DNA from 2 places in the Methylobacterium sp. A52T genome. Region 2 is predicted to be linked to the other one. Evidence: predicted binding sites of a transcription regulator. Region 2 holds the regulator's gene; the other holds the start of a gene.
What was found. Region 2 encodes PhoB, which activates phosphate uptake and scavenging genes when phosphate is short. Its sites were predicted from a motif close to TGTCATNNANCTGTCAT; they were not measured.
Positions count from the first base shown of each region.

Region 1: ACLBYE_RS01035 (CorA family divalent cation transporter) is a predicted target of PhoB. The motif match lies at 3,753-3,769, and genes of this name have one in related genera.

Region 1 covers NZ_JBKFBI010000002.1:61,624-69,223, forward strand. The annotation lists gene ACLBYE_RS01020 (ligase-associated DNA damage response DEXH box helicase) at 1-196, shown strand, start outside; partial or broken gene ACLBYE_RS01025 (metallophosphoesterase) at 238-1,046, shown strand; gene ACLBYE_RS01030 (methyl-accepting chemotaxis protein) at 1,056-2,516, opposite strand; gene ACLBYE_RS01035 (CorA family divalent cation transporter) at 2,725-3,711, opposite strand; gene groES (co-chaperone GroES) at 3,924-4,214, shown strand; gene groL (chaperonin GroEL) at 4,286-5,926, shown strand; gene ACLBYE_RS01050 (hypothetical protein) at 6,027-6,389, opposite strand; gene fae (5,6,7,8-tetrahydromethanopterin hydro-lyase) at 6,612-7,124, opposite strand; gene ACLBYE_RS01060 (triphosphoribosyl-dephospho-CoA synthase) at 7,363-7,600, opposite strand, start outside.
Region 2 covers NZ_JBKFBI010000025.1:17,315-24,914, forward strand. The annotation lists gene ACLBYE_RS08830 (50S ribosomal protein L11 methyltransferase) at 66-986, shown strand; gene rmf (ribosome modulation factor) at 1,037-1,225, shown strand; gene ACLBYE_RS08840 (hypothetical protein) at 1,226-1,543, opposite strand; gene ACLBYE_RS08845 (aminopeptidase P family protein) at 1,619-3,457, shown strand; gene ACLBYE_RS08850 (protein-disulfide reductase DsbD family protein) at 3,595-5,748, shown strand; gene phoB (phosphate regulon transcriptional regulator PhoB) at 5,841-6,536, opposite strand; gene phoU (phosphate signaling complex protein PhoU) at 6,659-7,378, opposite strand; gene pstB (phosphate ABC transporter ATP-binding protein PstB) at 7,488-7,600, opposite strand, start outside.

The DNA.
Region 1 (7,600 bases), on a different contig from region 2:
ACTCCTCGACGTGAGGCGCCTCGGCATGATGCTAGAGCGCATCCAGGGGCGAATCATCCACAGGTCTCTCGACCGGGTCTCGCCGCTCTCCGTGTCCGTGATGCTCGAGATCGGGCGCGAGCGGGTCTACGGCGAGGGCGCCGACGAGATCCTGGCCGAGGCCGAGGCGGAGCTTCTCCAAGAGGCTCTGTCCTGACCGTCGATCCGCCTTCCCCCGACGACACCGAGGATGCGATCTTGGCGGCCGGCCTGAGACTCGAGAAGACTCCCAAGCACCCCACCCTGCAGCTCGCGGGCGAGACCCTGGTGCTCGACCTCTGCGGCGGCCTCTGGCTGCCGGAGCACCGGACGCTGATCGTGTCCGACCTCCACCTGGAGAAGGGCTCGTCCTACGCGGCCCGCTCCGGCCAGTTCCTGCCGCCCTACGACACCCGCGAGACGCTCGCCTGCCTGCACGAGGCGGTGGTGCGCCACGATCCCGCGCGCGTGGTCGCGCTGGGCGATTCCTTCCACGACGCCCGCGGTCCCGAGCGCATGGAGCCGGGCGACCGCGCCCTGGTGGCGGCCCTGCAGGAGGGGCGGGACTGGGTCTGGATCGCCGGCAACCACGACGCGGCCGTGAACGAGGGCGTCGGCGGGCGCCCCCCGGGCGCGCCCGCGCCCGCCGGGCCCCCCCCTCCCCCCCCGCCGCGCCCGCCACCGCCGCCCGGGCGGTGAGGGGGGCCGCCGCCGCCCGCTACGCGGACGCGCTGACGCTCGGCGGCCTCGTCCTGCGCCACGAGCCGAGCCCGGAACCCGTGCCCGGCGAGATCGCCGGCCATCTCCATCCCTGCGGGAAGGTGGCGATGCGCGGGCGGGCGGTGCGCCGCCGCTGCTTCGTCACGGACGGCACCCGCCTCGTCATGCCGGCCTTCGGGGCCTACGCCGGCGGCCTGAACGTCCGCGACCGGGCGATCGAGAGCCTGTTCCCCGACGGCTTCACCGCCCATCTCCTCGGGGACGGGCGGGTCTTCGCCATCGGCCGGGCGCAGCTCGCCCGGGACTGAGCCACCCGATCAGGCCGTCTTCATGAACCGGATCACGCTCTCCGACAGGCTCGTCGAGTGGCCGGCGAGGCTCTCGGCAATGCCCTGGACCGCCTGGGCGAGCTGACCGGTGGCGTTGGCGGCCTCGGAGACGCCGCCGATATTGCCCGCCATCTCGTGGGTCGAGACCGCCTGCTCCTCGACGGCGCTCGCCATCGCCAGGGTGAGCTTGGACAGTTCGTCCACCGCGGCCGTGATCATCTCGATGGCGCCGACCGCCTCGCCGGTCGCGCTCTGGATCGCCGAGACCTGCTGCGTGATCTCGCCGGTCGCCTTGGCGGTCTGCTCGGCGAGCGCCTTCACCTCGGAGGCCACAACGGCGAAGCCGCGGCCGGCGGTGCCCGCGCGGGCCGCCTCGATGGTGGCGTTCAGGGCGAGCAGGTTGGTCTGGTCGGCGATCGACTTGATCATGCCCACCACCGCGTCGACCTTGCGGGCGTTCTCGGCGAGCTGGCGCATGGTCGCGTCGGTGGTCCCCGCCTGGGCGGCGATCTGCTGCGCGCGCTCCGAGACCCGCCCGACCTGACCGGAGATCTCCTGGATCGCGCCGTTCATCTGCTCGGAGTTCGACGCGACCGACGACGCCTTGTGGCGCGCCGATTCGGCCGACTGCATCAGGCCCACGGCCGAGCTCTGCATCTCCTGGATGGCGGAGCCGACGGCCTCGACGACCCGCTTGACGTCGGCCTCCATGTTCACCTGCGCGGTGACGACCGCCCAGGTCAGCATCGGGCCGAGGTACTGCCCCTTCTCGTCGTTCACGGCCGTGACCCGCAGGTTGAGGGTCTCGGGCCCGACCTTGATCTTGGTGCTGTGCGGCAGCCGGCTCGCATCGGCCAGCATGGTGCGCTGGTGGCTGGGGTTCTTGTGGAAGATGTCGAACGAGCGGCCGAGCATGTCGTCGACCTTCACCGGCAGGTGCTGGTCGATCGTGCCGAGCGTCTTGCGCGACGTGGCGTTCATGTAGTCGATCTTGAAGTTGTCCTTCAGATCGGCCGTCATGACCGCCACCGGAACGTTGTCGATCATCGTCAGGAGCCGGTTGATCTCCTTCTTCTTGGCCGAGATGTCCGCGGCGAACTTGACGACCTTGATCGGCTTGCCGCGCGCGTCGAGGACAGGATTGTACGTCGCCTCGAGCCAGACCGAGTCGCCCTCCTTGTCGAGGCGCAGGAACTCGCCGGTGACGTACTGGCCGTCCTTCAGCTTGCTCCAGAACGCCGCGTAGTCGGCGGACTCGGCGTAGCTCTTGTCCACGAAGATGCGGTGATGGCGGTCCTGGACGTCGCTGAGGCCGTATTTCATCAATCGCAGGAAGTTCTCGTTCGCGTGAAGAACCGTTCCGTCCATCGAGAACTCGATGATTGCCAGCGAGCGATCGAGCGCGTCGATCTTGGCCTGGGCTTCATTGAAAACAGTGCGATTGAACATGGTACGGCTCGCGTTCCCCCGGTGTGGGGTATAGCGTCACAGCGTTAATGAATTCCTTATTTCGGCATTCGCCCAGATTAGGGATTGTCTGACGGAAAGCGAATGCTTGTAGCGCCGCGTTCTCTGCGCGCCCGTGTTCGGATCGACGCCATCATCGAGATTATATTCAAATATAAACGTAGTCAGGGCCGAAGCATGCGTGTGAATATTAGAACCAACCGCGCATGCGAAAGTATACGATCGGCGCGACCGCGCTGATGAGGATCAGGCCGAGCGCGTATGGGTATCCGAGCGCCCAATCTAGCTCGGGCATGTGCTTGAAGTTCATGCCGTAGATCGACGCGATCAGCGTCGGCGGGACGCCGACCACCGAGACGACGGTGAGGACGCGGAAGACGTTGTTCTGCTCGATGGTGATCAGGCCGAGGGCCGCGTCGAGCAGGAACTGCACGTTCTCGGCGAGCCGCGTCTCGAACTCGTCGAGGGATTCGATGTCCCGCTTGATCGTCTCGAAGCGCGCATCCTCCGGCAGGCCGAGGCTGTCGCAGGCCGCGGCGACGAACGGGATGATCCGTTCGAGCCCGAGCAGGCTCGACCGGATCTTGCCCAGAACCTTTCCGCGGTTGCTGATGCCCCGCAGGATCCGCCGCAGGGCGAGGTCGCGGCGCCGGGGCGGCGGGCTCTCCAGGCGCCGCCGCTCGGCGCCGCGGACGTCGAAGTCGAAGATGCGGGTCGAGAGCGAGTCGAGCTCGGAGCCCATATCCTCGAGGGCGTCGGCGAGGCTGTCGACCAGTTCCTCCAGCACGACGAGGAAGATCTCGCTCGGCGTCGTGCTGCCGTCGCCGTCGGCGACGCGCTTCGCGGACGCCTCGAAGGCGCGCAGGTCGTGGAAGCGGATCGTGACGAGGTGATCCTTGGTCAGCAGGAAGCCCAGCGGCTTCAGCTGCGACGCGCTCTGCTCGAACGTGATCATCGGTGTCGAGAGCGAGAGGCCGCCCTTCACCCGGCGCAGGCGACTCGACGTCTCGACTTCCGAGAGCGCCGCCCGCGACGGCACCCGCAGGCCGGTCGCGGCCTCGACCGCCGCGGCCTCCTCCGGCGTGGGGTCGTTCAGGTCGAGCCACACGGTGTCGCGCGCGATCGGGCTGCCGGGTCGCAGCGCGACCGGGCCTTCGGGTCCGTGCAGGCTCAGCATGAGAGCGCGTTATCCATGAGGGGGGAACGGGGCCGCCGGCGCGTCATCGCACCGTCGCGCGGGGGTGCGACAGCCTTGACTCGGAACCCGCCCGCGCCTATCTCGCGGCCGTCTTTGGCACTCGCCGAGACAGAGTGCTAACAGTCGAGTTTGCGAGCGGTCCCGCCGGCCGCATCAACGCCAACTCAAGACCTGAAGCAAGAGGGCAGCTCATGAAGTTCCGTCCGCTGCACGACCGCGTGGTCGTCCGTCGCATCGAGAGCGAAGAGAAGACCAAGGGCGGCATCATCATCCCGGACACCGCCAAGGAGAAGCCGCAGGAGGGCGAGGTCGTCGCCGTCGGGCCCGGCGCCCGCGACGAGCAGGGCCGCGTCAACGCGCTCGACGTCAAGGCCGGCGACCGCGTCCTGTTCGGCAAGTGGTCCGGCACCGAGGTCAAGATCGACGGTCAGGACCTCCTGATCATGAAGGAATCCGACATCATGGGCGTCGTCGCCCTCTGATCGGATCACCTGTCACCGCCCTTTGAGGCCGTCCCGGACTCGGGGTTCAACCACTAGCTAAGAGGCACACAATGGCAGCGAAAGACGTTCGTTTCTCCGCCGACGCCCGCGATAAGATGCTGCGCGGCGTCGACATCCTCGCCGACGCGGTGAAGGTGACGCTCGGCCCGAAGGGCCGCAACGTCGTGATCGAGAAGAGCTTCGGCGCCCCGCGCATCACCAAGGACGGTGTGACGGTCGCCAAGGAGATCGAGCTCGCCGACAAGTTCGAGAACATGGGCGCCCAGATGGTGCGCGAAGTGGCCTCGAAGACCAACGACATCGCGGGTGACGGCACCACCACCGCGACCGTGCTGGCCCAGGCCATCGTCCGCGAGGGCGCCAAGTACGTCGCCGCCGGCATCAACCCGATGGACCTGAAGCGCGGCATCGACCTCGCCACCCAGGCGGCCGTGAAGGACATCACCTCGCGCGCCAAGAAGGTCTCGACCTCCGACGAGGTCGCCCAGGTCGGCACGATCTCCGCCAACGGCGACAAGGAGATCGGCGAGATGATCGCCCACGCCATGCAGAAGGTGGGCAACGAGGGCGTTATCACGGTCGAGGAGGCGAAGACCGCCGAGACCGAGCTCGACGTCGTCGAGGGCATGCAGTTCGACCGCGGCTACCTCTCCCCGTACTTCATCACGAACGCGGAGAAGATGGTCGCCGAGCTCGAGGACCCCTACATCCTCATCCACGAGAAGAAGCTCTCGTCGCTCCAGGCCATGCTGCCGGTGCTCGAGGCGGTTGTTCAGACCGGCAAGCCGCTCCTGATCATCGCCGAGGACATCGAGGGCGAGGCTCTCGCCACCCTCGTCGTCAACAAGCTCCGCGGCGGCCTCAAGGTCGCGGCCGTCAAGGCGCCGGGCTTCGGTGACCGCCGCAAGGCGATGCTCGAGGACATCGCGATCCTGACCAAGGGCCAGATGATCGCCGAGGACCTCGGCATCAAGCTCGAGAACGTGACGCTCCCCATGCTCGGCCGCGCCAAGCGCGTGCGCATCGAGAAGGAGAACACCACGATCATCGACGGCGTCGGCGAGAAGTCCGACATCGAGGGCCGCATCTCGCAGATCAAGGCGCAGATCGAGGAGACCACCTCGGACTACGACCGCGAGAAGCTCCAGGAGCGTCTGGCCAAGCTCGCGGGCGGCGTCGCGGTGATCCGCGTCGGCGGCGCGACCGAGGTCGAGGTGAAGGAGAAGAAGGACCGCGTCGACGACGCCCTCAACGCCACCCGCGCGGCGGTCGAGGAAGGCATCGTCCCGGGCGGCGGCACCGCGCTGCTGCGCGCCAAGAAGGCGGTCGCCGAGCTGAAGTCCGAGATCCCGGACGTCCAGGCCGGCATCAAGATCGTCCTGAAGGCGCTCGAGGCCCCGCTGCGCCAGATCGCCCAGAACGCGGGCGTCGAGGGCTCGATCGTGGTCGGCAAGATCACCGACAACACCTCGTCGGAGACCTTCGGCTTCAACGCCCAGACCGAAGAGTACGTCGACATGATCCAGTCGGGCATCGTCGACCCGGCCAAGGTGGTGCGCACCGCCCTGCAGGACGCGGCCTCGGTCGCCGGCCTCCTGGTGACCACCGAGGCGATGGTCGCCGACGCGCCGAAGAAGGACAGCCCTGCTCCGGCCATGCCGGGCGGCGGCATGGGCGGCATGGACTTCTAAGTCCGAGCCACCCGTCGAGACGAAGGAAGGGGGTCGCCGCGAGGCGGCCCCTTTTCTCTTGGCGCCGGCTCGCCGCGGTGGCCCACGGGGCGCGGGCCGGTCAGAGGCCGCGACGCGGCGCCTGGGCCGCGAGACGCGCCCGCACGGTGGCGATCAAGGATTGCCGGACGCGCTCGGTCGCCTGGAACGGGATATCGAAGTTCAGGCTGTGGTAGATCAGGGACCGGATGCTGTCCTGATCCGGATCGTCCGCGCCTGTCTCCATGAAGTCGAGGATCCAGGCATGGATCGCCGCGTGGTCGGACGTGTCGGGATCATCGGCGAGGACCAAGTGGCCGCCGCGAATCCAGTCATCGCGCAGCGCCGCGGACACTTCGTCGGATGCAGGCATGCCCTCACCTCGCGGCTCTGCCCGGTCGGCCGGGACGATAGAGTTTCCGCGCGCGCCGATCCCGTTCTCCACCAGCGGTCGCGGAGCTTCGACGCCGCGTCACCTGTACGACGGCGCCTCGCCCGGCCGCGATGTGGCGCGGCGGCCCGGGCGGTGGGCGATCAACGAAAAACGGGACGGCTCGCGCCGTCCCGTTCAGGGGCCTAATTATCGGCCAAGGAAGATCGAAGCCAGTCGCTGGAGCAGGCCCCGCGGTGCGGGCGGAGGCTCGCTCTGCCCAGGACCGTCTCCGATCTAAGCGTTGGCGGCGAAGGGGTGCTGCGCCGAGTTGCGCTGCTCGGTGACCGTCGAGGCCTTCGGCTCGCCGTTCACGGCGCGCTGGATCGACAGCTTGGTGGCCTCGTAGTTGTACTTCTGGATCTTGGCGTCGTCAGCCGCCTCCCAGTGGATGAACACGCCGACCAGGATGTACAGGTCGTCGGCCTCGTCCGCCGGGATGATGCCCTCGGCCACCGCGTCCTGCACGGCCTTGGCAACGCCGTGCTGGGCCGGGCCGAACATCTGGACGGCCTGACGGGCGTCGTTGATGGTGACCTTGTTGAACATCAGGGTGTTCGGCTTGCACGGCAGGTTCGGCGCGATGACCGCGAGCAGGCTGGTGAAGCCGTGCTTGTTGTTCACGAGGCCGTTGCAGAAAGCCGTCTCGGCCGGCGAACCGCGCGGTCCGATGATGAGGTCGATGTGGGCGACCTCGTTGCCGTCGCCGACGAGCGCTTCGCCGACCTGAACCTTGGTGATCTTCGCCATTCGGTGTCTCTCCCTGGATTCCGAAATAGAGCCGCGCGCCGGGCGGTGCCGCGGCCGGGAAGCCATCCTTGTTATCGGCGCCCGACCATGCCGGCCGAGCCGGTTGGGCCGAGCCGGTTGGGCCGGACAGCGCGGCGGACCCTACAGCGGGCCCCTGCAGCTCACAACCCGCGCAAGGCCCTGACACGAAGGAATTTCCATCCGCCCGGCGCTATGGACACCGGATCGTGCACGCGGTTCAGGCCAGCCGGGCGCCGGCGCCCGCGAGCGCGTCCCAGAACAGCGTCGCGACGGTGAAATCCGCGCTCGTGCCGGGATTGATCGACCGCGCCTTCAGCGACGCGTCGAGGGCCAGCAGCGCGTCGACCGGCCGCGCGGCGAGGTCGATCTCGGCGAGTGCCGCCTCGGCCTCCCGGCGGACGCCCTCGGCCGCCTCCGCGCCGTGCTTGCGCGCGACGTGGCTGTCCGGGACGGCG
Region 2 (7,600 bases):
CGGGCCCGGATTTTTTCGCGCCAGCCCCTGGGCTGCGGCGCGCCCCGGCGTTACAGCCGGGCACCATGCTCGAAGGCCTGCCGCCCCATCGCCCGTCCCACGTCCTGCGTCTGCTGACCGACGAACGCTCGGCCCGCGCGATGACCGACCTCCTCGGCGAGATGTTCGATCCCACGGAGACCGCGGTGGCGGCCTTCGAGGACGAGGACGGGCGCACGTGGCGGCTGGAGGCCTACTTCGCGGACGCGCCCGACGAGGACTACGTCCGCGAACTGATCCGCCCGGTCATCGGCGACGCGGCCGACGCGGCGGAGTTCCGCACGATCGCCCAGCAGGACTGGGTGCGCGCGTCGCTGGAGGGATTGAAGCCGGTCCGGGCCGGCCGGTTCCTCGTCCACGGCTCGCACGACCGCGACTCGGTCCGCGGCAACGATCTGGCCATCGAGATCGAGGCCGCCCTCGCCTTCGGGACCGGGCATCACGGAACGACGCTGGGCTGCCTCCGCGCCCTGGTCTCGGAACTCAAGCGCCGGCGCCCGGTCCACGTCCTCGATGTCGGCACGGGAACCGGGATCCTCGCCTTCGCGGCCGCCAAGGCGCTGCGGCAGCCGGTGGTGGCCGGCGACCTCGACGCGGAGGCCGTGCGCACGGCCCGCGAGAACGCCCGCGCCAACGGGCTCGGCCCCTATCTCAAGCTCTACGAGGGACCCGGGGTCCGCCACCGCCTCGCCGACCGGCCGCGCCATTTCGATCTCGTCTTCGCCAACATCCTGGCCCGGCCGCTCAGGCTCCTGGCGCCGACCCTGGCGCGGGTCGTCTCAACCGGGGGCGTGCTGGTTCTGTCCGGCCTGATCGAGCGCGACGTGCCGGGCGTGCTCTCCGCCTACCGCCTCCAGGGCTTCTCCCTCGTGCGCCGCGGCGTGATCGAGGGGTGGGTCGCCCTGGTCCTGATGCGCGGCGGTGCGGCGCAGCGTCCGCGGCGCTGACCCGCGCGGGATCGCCCCGAACTCCCCGCGCGCCGGCGTGTTGTCCGGCCATGAGCCAGACGTCGCTCCACGATCCGCCCGCGGACCCCATCGCCGAGGGCGCCCGCGCCCGGGCGCAGGGGCGGCCCAAGGATGCCTGCCCCTATCCGGCCGACTCGCCCGCGCGCCGGGCCTGGCTCGAGGGCTACGACGGGGCGCCGGCGGACCGGGCGCCCGACCTGCCGATCACGGACGGCTGATCAGCGCGCGGTGCGCAGCCGGCCCGGCCGGTCAGGCGCGCCCGCGGTCTCGGCCGGCGATTCAGGCGCGTCCGCCTGCGACACCGGCGCGCCGAGCGCCGCCATCAGCGCGCGCAGGCCGTCGATCCACTCTTCGAGTTCGGCGAGCGAATCGAAGCCGTCGCGGCGGACGACCGTGTCTGGCTCGATCGTCACGACGGCGTCGAAGCGGCCGTCCGGTCTGTCGCTGATCCGGTAGTAAACGCGGCGTGGCATGTCTGAGTAATAAGCGAAAAACGGTGGCGTGATAAGATTGCTAACGATCTTTAAGCACCGCAACCGACCTCCGACCAACCTCTTTCTCACGACAACAGGGTGTTGCGACGCGGGAGCGGCGGGCGCTAGGCTCGCCGCATGACCGAGACCCGTCCGTCCCGACAGCGCCAGCGCTTCCAGAGCTTCGACGACCCGAGCCACCGGAAGGGCGCCGAGCGGATCGAGGCCCTGCGGGCGGCCCTGCGCGAGACCGGGCTCGACGGCTTCGTCGTGCCGCGGGCCGACGAGCACCAGTCGGAATACGTCCCCGCCGATGCCGAGCGGCTGGCCTGGCTCACCGGCTTCACCGGCTCGGCCGGCACGGCCGTGATCCTGATGGAGTCCGCGGCGCTGGTCGTCGACGGGCGCTACACCCTGCAGGCGCCCGAGCAGGTCGATACCGGCCTCGTCACGGTGGTGCCGCTCGCCGAATCGACGCCGGAGGCCTGGGTCGGGGCCAACCTGCGGCGGGATCAGGTGCTCGGCTACGATCCCTGGCTGCACACCCCGGACGGTCTGGCGCGCCTGGAGCGGGCCGTGACCCGCGCCGGCGGGACCGTGCGGGCGGTGCCGAACCTCGTCGACGCGGTCTGGGCCGGTCGGCCGCGGCCGCCGGCCGGTCCGGTGGTGGTCCATCCGGACGCGCTGTGCGGCGAGGGGGCCGCCGACAAGCTCGCCCGGATCCGGGCGGCGCTCGCCGAGGGCGGCTGCGATGCCCTGGTGATCTCCGACCCGCACAACCTGGCCTGGGCCTTCAACCTGCGCGGGTCCGACGTCGCCCATACGCCCCTGGCGCTGGGTTACGCCATCCTGCCGCGCGAGGGACGGGCCCGGCTGTACCTCGTCTCTCCGAACGTCGATCCGGCCCTGCGGGCGGAACTCGCGCCGATCGCCGAGATCCTGCCGCGGGCGGACCTGGACGACGGGCTGGCCTCCCTGGCGGGCGCGCGCGTCCGCCTCGACGCGGCGACCGGCGCCGTTGCCGTGAAGGAGAAGATCGAGGCCGCCGGCGGCACGGCCGATGTCGGCAAGGACCCGATCACCGGCATGAAGGCGGTCAAGAACGCCGCCGAGATCGCGGGTGCCCGCGCGGCCCATGTCCGGGACGGGGCGAGCGTCGCGCGCTTCCTCGCCTGGCTCGACGGTGCGGCCTCGGCCGGCGGCCTCACCGAGATCGCCGCCGTCGAGGCCCTGGAGGATTTCCGGGCCGCCGGCGGCGACCTGCGCGAGGTGTCGTTCCCCACGATCTCGGGTTCCGGACCGAACGGCGCGATCGTCCACTACCGGGTGAGTCGCGCCACGGACCGGACGGTCCAGTCGGGCGAGCTGTTCCTGATCGATTCGGGAGCGCAGTACCCGGACGGCACCACCGACATCACCCGGACGGTCGCGGTCGGCGCGCCGAGCCCGGAGATGCGCGACCGGTTCACGCGGGTGCTGAAGGGGCACGTCGCCATCGCCCGGGCGGTGTTCCCGGTCGGCACGACCGGCGCCCAGATCGACGCCTTCGCGCGGGCACCGCTCTGGCAGGCGGGCCTCGACTTCGACCACGGCACCGGTCACGGCGTCGGTGCCTTCCTGTCGGTGCACGAGGGGCCGCAGCGGATCGCCAAGACCGGCACGGTGGCGCTCGAGCCCGGCATGATCCTGTCGAACGAGCCGGGCTACTACGCCCGCGGCGCCTACGGCATCCGGATCGAGAACCTCGTCCTGGTCGAGTCCCGCGCGATCGCGGGCGGGGAGCGCCCGATGCTCGGCTTCGAGACGCTGACGCTCGCCCCCTACGACCGCCGGCTGATCCGGCCGGACCTCCTCGAACCCGGGGAGCGGGCCTGGATCGACGCCTATCATGCGAGGGTTCGCGAGACCCTGGCGCCCGGGCTCGACACCGCGACGCGCGACTGGCTCGAGCGGGCGACGGCGCCCCTCGAGGGGTGAGCCGGCCGCAGGGGATTCCGGACGCGGTCCATGGTAAGACCCGACGCCGTGGTAAGACCGGACGCCATGGAAACGCCCGCGCCGAGCCCGACACGCCGCGCGTGAAACCGCGACCGCCCCGCGCGCGAAGGGACAGCATGATCCGCCGCCTCGCCCTCCTGATCCTGGCCCTCGCCGCGAGCCTCTCGGCCGCCGCGGCGCAGGGGTTCCGCACGCCCGCGGACCTCGTGCGCGCGAGCCTCGTGGCCGAGCCCGCCGCGGTCGCCGGCGCGGAGCCCTTCACGCTGGCGGTGCGGATGCAGGTCAAGCCCGGCTGGCACGTCTACTGGCGCAACCCGGGCGATTCCGGCCTGCCCCCGGAGGTGACCTGGACCCTGCCGGCCGGCTTCAACGCCGGCGCGATCCGGTGGCCGGCGCCGGAGCGCATCCCGATCGCGACGCTCATGAACTACGGCTACGAGGGCGAGGTCACGCTCCTCGTCCCGGTGACGCCGCCGCCGAGCCTCGACCCGGCCGACCCGGTGCGGATCCAGGCCAAGCTGACCTACCTCGTCTGCGAGACCGAGTGCGTGCCCGGCTCGGCCGATCTCGCCCTGACCCTGCCGGTCGGCAAGGCCGAGCCGGACCCGGCCAACGCCGCGCTGTTCGCCCGCGCCCGCGCCGCGCTCCCCGTCCCGGCGCTCTGGCCCCTGAGCCTGTCGAGCCAGGGCGACACCCTCCGCCTCGATTTTGCCGCGTCCGGCCTCAAGCCCGAGGCGGTCCGGAACGCCGCGTACTTTCCCTACGCCGAGACGGCGATCGACAACGCCGCCGCGCAGGTGATGAGCGTCGACGGGACCGGCCTGCACCTGACCCTCGCCCGGAGCAGCCCGACCGACCCGGTGCCCGCCGCGCTGCCCGGCGTCCTGACGGTCGAGGAGGTCGACGCCGCCGGGACCCGCCGGCTCGCCTTCGCGTACGGCGACGAGCCGGTGCTCCCGGCCGCGGCGCCGGCCGCGACCGCGCTGCCCGCGACCGCGCCGGCCGCCGCCGACTTCGACGCGCTGACGCTGGCGACCGCCGCGGTCTTCGCCTTCCTCGGCGGCCTGATCCTCAACCTGATGCCCTGCGTCTTCCCGGTCCTGTCGATCAAGGTGCTCGGCCTCGTGCGGCACGCGGGCGAGGGTCCGGCCCGGCTGCGGCTCCACGGCCTCGCCTACACGGCCGGGGTCCTGGCGAGCTTCCTGGCGCTCGCCGCCGCGCTGATCGGCCTGAAGAGCGGCGGGGCCGCGATCGGCTGGGGGTTCCAGCTCCAGTCGCCCGCCATCGTGGCGGGGCTCGCCTACCTGCTGTTCGCGATGGGCCTGAGCCTCTCGGGCGCGGTCCATGTCGGCGGCCGGCTCGCCGGCCTCGGCGACGGCCTCACCCGGCGCGGCGGCCTGAGCGGCTCGTTCTTCACCGGCGTGCTCGCGACCCTGGTGGCGACGCCCTGCACGGCGCCGTTCATGGGCTCGGCGGTGGGCTTCGCGCTGACCCAGAGCGCCGGCGTGGCGCTCGCCGTCTTCGCGAGCCTCGGGCTCGGCCTCGCCCTGCCCTTCCTGCTCCTGACTTTCTGGCCGCCGGCCCTGCGGGCGCTGCCGCGGCCGGGCGCCTGGATGGAGACGCTCAAGCAGGTGCTGGCCTTCCCGGTCTACGCCACCGTCGCGTGGCTGATCTGGGTCTTGGCGCAGCAGGTCGACCCGCGCGGGCTGCTGGCGGCGCTGATCGGCCTCGTCCTCGTCGGCTTCGCCGCCTGGGCCTGGGAGCACGGCCGCGCCGCCCCGCCGCGGTCCGGCCGGGTCGCGCAGGCCGCCGCGGCGCTGGCGCTGATCGCCGTCGGGGCCCTCGCCGTCACCCTGCCCCGGGACCGCGCCGCGCCGGCCGCGCAGGCCGCCGCCGACGGGATCGAGCCGTTCACGCAGGCGCGCCTCGACGCCCTGGTCGACGCGCACCGCCCCGTCTTCGTGGACATGACCGCCGCGTGGTGCATCACCTGCGCGGTCAACGAGGCGACCTCGCTCAACACCAAGGCCGTGCGGGCCGCGATGGCCGAGCGCGGCGTGACCTACATGAAGGGCGACTGGACCAACCAGAACCCCGAAATCACCCGCCTCCTGGAGAAGCACGGGCGCAGCGGCGTCCCGCTCTACCTGCTCTATACTGGGACGGGAGAGCCCCAGGTGCTGCCGCAGATCCTGACCGAGGGGACGGTCCTGGCGGCGCTGGAGGCGGTGCCGGCCGCCTCGGGCCGGAGCGCGGCGCTGGCGCGCTGAGTCCCTGAGAGGCGACGCTGAATATCGGCGCGCCCGTCACAGAGTCGTCGCGAGCGGAGCGGTGAGGCGCTCCGACAGACCGCGAAACCGCCTCAGGCCTCGAGCGAGAAGGTCTCGTCGAAGGCGTATCCGGAGCCGCGGACCGTGCGGATCGGGTCGGTCTGGCGCGGGCCGTTCAGCGCCTTGCGCAGCCGCCCGACATGGACGTCGACGGTGCGCTCGTCGATGTAGACGTCGTGGCCCCAGACCCCGTCGAGGAGCTGCTCGCGGGAGAAGACCCGGCCCGGCGCCAGCATCAGGAATTCTAGGAGCCGGAACTCCGTGGGGCCCAGATGCAGCTCCTCGCCGCCGCGGCGGACGCGGTGGCCGGTGCGGTCGAGTTCCAGGTCGCCGGCCGCCAGCCGGTCCGAGACGTGGGCGGGCTTGGCCCGGCGCAGGAGCGCGCGGATCCGGGCGAGCAGCTCCGGGACCGAGAACGGCTTGACGATGTAGTCGTCGGCGCCCGTGCCGAGCCCGCGGACGCGGTCGCCCTCCTCGCCCCGGGCGGTGAGCATGATTACCGGCAGGCGCTCGGTCTCCCGGCGCGCCCGGATCCGGCGGCACAGCTCGATCCCCGAGAGGCCGGGCAGCATCCAGTCGAGCAGGACGAGGTCCGGGATCCGCTCCGCCAGGAGCAGCTCGGCGTCGTCGCCGCGCGCCGCCGAATCCACCAGGAAGCCCTCGGCCTCCAGGTTGTAGCGCAGCAGCGTGCTCAGGGCCTCCTCGTCCTCGACGATCAGGACTTGCATGCTCACGTTCGAAGACTCGTTCTGCGGGCGGTCCCCGGATGGTGCAGGAGGCGCCGCCCCGCCTCAACCTGCACGGAGAGTGACCCCGGCCGCGCCCACAGGAAGGCGCCGGGGTCGGCGCCTCACGGCGCCTGCACGCCGTCCACCGTCGCGTAGTTCGACGCGTCGTTCTTCGGCCGGTCACCCGCCAGCGTCTCGCCCGTGGCGAGATAGTGGATCGTCTCGGCGATGTTGGTGGTGTGGTCGCCGATGCGCTCGACGTTCTTCGCGCAGAACAGGAGATGCGTGCAGAACGAGATGTTGCGCGGATCCTCCATCATGTAGGTCAGGAGCTCGCGGAACAGGGAATTGTACAGGGCGTCGATCTCGCCGTCGCGCTCCCAGACGTCGTGGGCCGCCTGGACGTCGCGGCTCCCGTAGGCGTCGAGCACGTCCTTGAGCTGGGCCTCGGCGAGGTCGCTCATGTGGCGCACGCCGAGCACGATCTTCTGGGCCGGCGCCTGGTCGGAGATCGCCACCACGCGCTTGGCGACGTTCTTGGCGAGGTCGCCGATCCGCTCGAGATCGCCGGAGACGCGGATCGCCGAGATGGTCTCGCGCAGGTCGATCGCCAGGGGCTGGCGCCGGGCGATCAGCAGCACGGCGCGCTCCTCGATGTCCCGCTGCAGCGCGTCGAGGCGCTTGTCGGCGAGGATCACCGCCTGGGCGAGCGTGTCGTCCCGGCGCACGAGGGCGTCGGTCGCCTCCGCGGTCATCTTCTCGGCGACGCCGCCCATCTCCGAGATCGAGCGACGCAGGTTCTCCAGGTCGGTGTCGTAGGAGGTGACGATATGGCCGGGCATGGCGGATCCTTCGATGGGGTCCCGGGGACGGCCCTCCGGGAGGCTTGCGGGATCCGCCGGCGCGCCGGAGACGCGCGCGGCGGTCCCGGGACCGGAGCGGCCCGGCAGACTAGCCGAAGCGGCCGGTGATGTAGTCCTGCGTACGGCGTTCCGTCGGGTTCATGAACATTCGGTTGGTCGGGCCGAACTCGACGAGCTGCCCCAGATACATGAAGGCGGTGA